One region of the Rhizobium sp. WYCCWR 11152 genome, then DNA from elsewhere that is predicted to be linked to it. Evidence: predicted binding sites of a transcription regulator. Region 1 holds the regulator's gene; the other holds the start of a gene.
The links. Region 1 encodes HrcA, which represses chaperone genes, less so after heat shock. Its sites were predicted from a motif close to GTTAGCACTCNCNNNNNGNGAGTGCTAAC; they were not measured.
Positions count from the first base shown of each region.

Region 1 (2,203 bases):
GCCGAGGAATCCTCGAGGTAATCGAGATCGATCACCGGCTGGCTGGCGAAGATACCGCAGGAGATGGCGGCGACGTGATCCTTGAGGACCCGGTCGACCTTGATCATGTTGCGGCTTTCCATCCATTTCAGGCAGTCGTAAAGCGCGATCCAGCCACCGGTGATCGAGGCGGTCCGCGTGCCGCCATCGGCCTGGATGACGTCGCAATCGAGCGTGATCTGCCGCTCGCCGAGCGCCTGCAGGTCGACGACGGCGCGCAGCGACCGACCGATCAGCCGCTGGATTTCCTGGGTGCGGCCGCCCTGCTTGCCGGCGGCGGCTTCGCGCTTCATGCGTTCGCCGGTCGCCCGCGGCAGCATGCCGTATTCGGCCGTGACCCAGCCCTTGCCGGTATTGCGCAGCCATGGCGGCGTCTTTTCTTCGAGGCTCGCCGTGCAGAGCACATGCGTGTCGCCGAACTTCACCAGGCAGGAGCCTTCCGCATGCTTGGAAAAATTGCGCTCGAACGAGACCTTGCGCATCTGGTCGATTTTTCTGCCTGAAGGCCGCATTCTTATCTCCTGGGGTTTATTTGACCGCTTCTACGATTGGCGGCGCTCATTTGCAAATTCCCTTTTGCCACGGGTGTGAGTTTGACTTACTTTTCGGGAAGTATCATCAGCACGGGTTCGAAAGCTTCATGGGCATCAGGTCGACGTCGGTTTCGGATGCCGTAGCTGCGCTGGACGAGCGCTCCAGGGAAATTTTTCGTCGCATCGTCGAAGGTTATCTGGAAAGCGGCGAGCCGCTCGGTTCACGCAACCTGTCCCGTATCCTGCCGATGTCGCTGTCGCCGGCCTCGGTGCGCAATGTCATGAGCGATCTCGAAGAGCTCGGCCTGATCTATTCGCCGCATGTCAGCGCCGGCCGGTTGCCGACCCAGATCGGCCTGCGCTTCTTCGTCGACGCCTTCATGCAGGTCGGCGATCTCTCGGCCGAGGAGCGCGCCAACATCGACCGCCAGGTGCGGGTCGAAAGTGGCGGCAATCCCGTCGAATCGATGATGAACGAGGCAAGCCGCATGTTATCCGGCATTTCGCGCGGCGCCGGCCTCGTCATCACCTCGAAAAGCGATCCGGTGCTGAAACATGTCGAGTTCATCCGGCTCGAACCGACAAAGGCGCTGGCCGTGCTCGTCGGCGACCATGATCAGGTGGAAAATCGCATCATCGAGCTGCCGGCGGGCGTCACCTCCTCGCAGCTGACGGAAGCTGCGAATTTTCTCAATGCCCATATGTCCGGCCAGACCCTGCCGGAGCTTCGCAAACAGTTAAGCCGGTTGAAGGACGACGTCCGTCACGAGCTCGATGCCCTGTCACGCGATCTGGTCGAGCGCGGCATTGCTGTCTGGGCCGGCAGCCCGGACGAGGGAAAGCCCACGCAGCTGATCATCCGCGGCCGCGCCAACCTGCTCGAAGGCCTCGCCGGCGCCGAGGATCTCGACCGGCTGCGCCTGCTGTTCGACGATCTCGAGAAGAAGGACAGCCTGATCGAGATCCTCAATCTCGCCGAAAGCGGTTCGGGCGTGCGCATCTTCATCGGTTCGGAAAACAAGCTCTTCTCGCTGTCCGGCTCGTCGCTCATCGTCGCGCCCTATCGTGACGACGACGATCGCATCGTCGGTGCCGTCGGCGTCATCGGCCCGACGCGGCTCAATTATTCGCGCATCGTGCCGATGGTGGACTACACAGCCCAGCTCGTCTCCCGCCTTTCGCGCAATCAGCTTTGACGCGCAGCTATCAGTCACGCGGAATTTTCGCTTCTTTGTCACGCAGACTTGATTTTTTTCGGTCAAACCTCGATATCGGGCGCATCTGAAGACACCAACCGGAGACCGTCATGACCGATGACACGACGAAAAACGGACCTGACGCAACTGCGGCCGATGCCGCAGCCGACGCTGCCGCCTACGTCGAGAACGAAACTGCGCAGCAAGAGCCCGCCCAGCCGGACCCGATCGAGCTTCTGAAAGCCGAAAACGGCGAACTGCGTGACCGCTATCTGCGCCTTGCTGCCGAGATGGACAATCTGCGCCGCCGCACCGAGCGCGAAGTGAAGGATGCCAAGTCCTATTCCGTCGCCGGCTTTGCGCGCGACATGCTCGCCGTGTCCGACAATCTGCGTCGCGCGCTCGATGCCATCCCTCCGGAGACCAGGGCTGCGG
Region 1 covers NZ_JABFCP010000011.1:450,405-452,607, reverse strand. Annotated here, with positions in the region: gene rph (ribonuclease PH) at 1-551, opposite strand, end outside; gene hrcA (heat-inducible transcriptional repressor HrcA) at 680-1,768, shown strand; gene grpE (nucleotide exchange factor GrpE) at 1,879-2,203, shown strand, end outside.

Region 2 (2,203 bases), on a different contig from region 1:
GCGGCCGGAAGCGCCACATTTGTTTTCCGATGTGCCGACGGCAAAGGCATTCCGTCTTCGTTCGGCTTCGTCTTCATGGCTGTTCACGATGTCAACCTTTCGTCATTCGGGCCGTGGCCATGGCCAAACGTCCTCTCGATCAGTGTTGCGCCGCTGCCGGCGGGCGATAGGTTTACCAGTTCCAGACTGTCTTCCGTCGCGACGCGCTCATGACGTTCATCGTCGCTGCGGATGCGGTATTGCAGCACATTTCCTCTCGGAGGCAGCGTGGCGGTAATGCGGTATGTGTCGGGGAGCTTCGAGGGAACGACCAGGAACCCGTCCTTCACTCGGACAGTCTGCCCCACTTTGAAGATATGCGTTGCTGCTTCGCGCCGGATCGAGCGTCCATTGCGTTGCGGGATGCGCGTAGCGGTCATGACGGTTTGTGGTCCTTTTCGAGCGCGGTTTCGAGAGCTGACAGGGGGATAGGCATCATCTGCTGCGTCGAACTCTGCGTGGCGATCGCCGGCAGGTGGATGAAGGCGCCGACCCGTCGCCAGGCAAGCCTGGAAACGCTATCGATCAATTCCTCGTCATAATCGACGCGGTATTCTCCGGCTGGCTGCGCCCCGTCGAAACCGGGCAGGCGGAACGGGGATGAAAAGCGGACGACGGTTTGTGTGGTGCGACTGGTCACGGCTGAGGCCTCTGCAGGAAGACACCGATGCGTTTCCTGTATCGTTGAGATCCGAACCGGACGAACTCGATGCTGCCGGTACATCCGCGGTCAGCGCCAAGCTCATTCCGGATCGGAATAGGCGAAATCAACGCCGGAACGACGTCATAGATTGCTATCGAATATTCAGTGGTGATGGCGGGTCGTAGGTCTCTGACACCGCGAAGCCAAGTCGGCCAAATCGACGAGACCTATCATTGCGCCTCGATTGAGTTTAAATCAAGATAATTCGGATTTATCTATGAAAAACGCTAAATTAACTCAACGACACGTTAAATAAAATTGAGCGCGATGGCGTGAAAATTCTATTCATTTCCTGATTATTACAAAATATCCGCTCAAATTGATTTCCTGAATTTTTAAAGAAATTCCCCGCGTGAACAATATTTCTTGGCACTCCTATCAATCGAGTGCCACGAGTGCTATTTATGAATTGCAGCCGCCCTACGCGCCGGCAGCAGAAAGACCTCTATGAAATTCCGTTCACTTCACGACCGCGTCGTCATTCGACGTGCGGAAGGCGATGTCAAATCCAAGGGCGGGATCATCATTCCAGACACCGCCAAGGAGAAGCCGCAGCAAGGCGAAGTGGTCGCAGTCGGCCCGGGCCTGCGCGACAAAGGCGGTAATCTCGTCCCGCTCGATGTCGAGGTCGGCGATCTCATTCTGTTTGGAAAATGGTCGGGGAGCGAGGTCACGATCGATGGCGAAACCCTTTTGATCATGAAGGAGACCGACATCATGGGCATCGTCGAAAAGACCGAAGCGGCCGCCGGCAAAGCCGCCTGAGGGTCGAATTTGTGACCCGCAACTCAAGACCGAACTGGGAAGAAATATCATGTCTGCCAAGGAAATCAGGTTCTCCACCGACGCGCGCGACCGCCTGCTGCGCGGCGTCGAATTGCTCAACAATGCCGTCAAGGTGACGCTTGGCCCGAAGGGTCGCAACGTCGTCATCGACAAGGCCTATGGCGCACCGCGCATTACCAAGGACGGCGTCAGCGTCGCCAAGGAGATCGAGCTCGAAGACAAGTTCGAAAACATGGGCGCGCAAATGGTGCGCGAGGTGGCTTCGAAGACCAATGACCTTGCCGGCGACGGCACGACGACGGCAACGGTGCTCGCCGCCTCCATCTTCCGCGAAGGCGCAAAGCTCGTCGCTGCCGGCATGAACCCGATGGATCTGAGGCGCGGCATCGATCTCGCCGTTATCGCCGTCGTCAAGGAAATCAAGGCGAGGGCGATGAAGGTCAAGTCATCAGGCGAGATCGCGCAGGTCGGCACCATTGCCGCCAATGGCGACGCCGCCATCGGCGAGATGATCGCCAGTGCGATGGACAAGGTCGGCAATGAGGGCGTCATAACAGTCGAAGAGGCGCGAACCGCCGAGACCGAACTCGATGTCGTCGAGGGCATGCAGTTCGATCGTGGCTATCTCTCGCCCTATTTCGTCACCAATGCCGAGAAGATGCGCGTGGAACTGGA
Region 2 covers NZ_JABFCP010000009.1:594,140-596,342, forward strand. Annotated here, with positions in the region: gene G9X67_RS18160 (hypothetical protein) at 1-87, opposite strand, end outside; gene G9X67_RS18165 (hypothetical protein) at 84-419, opposite strand; gene G9X67_RS35050 (hypothetical protein) at 416-679, opposite strand; gene G9X67_RS18175 (co-chaperone GroES) at 1,190-1,507, shown strand; gene groL (chaperonin GroEL) at 1,557-2,203, shown strand, end outside.
Region 2: a site for HrcA is predicted at 1,108-1,136, ahead of G9X67_RS18175 (co-chaperone GroES). Genes of this name have one in related genera too.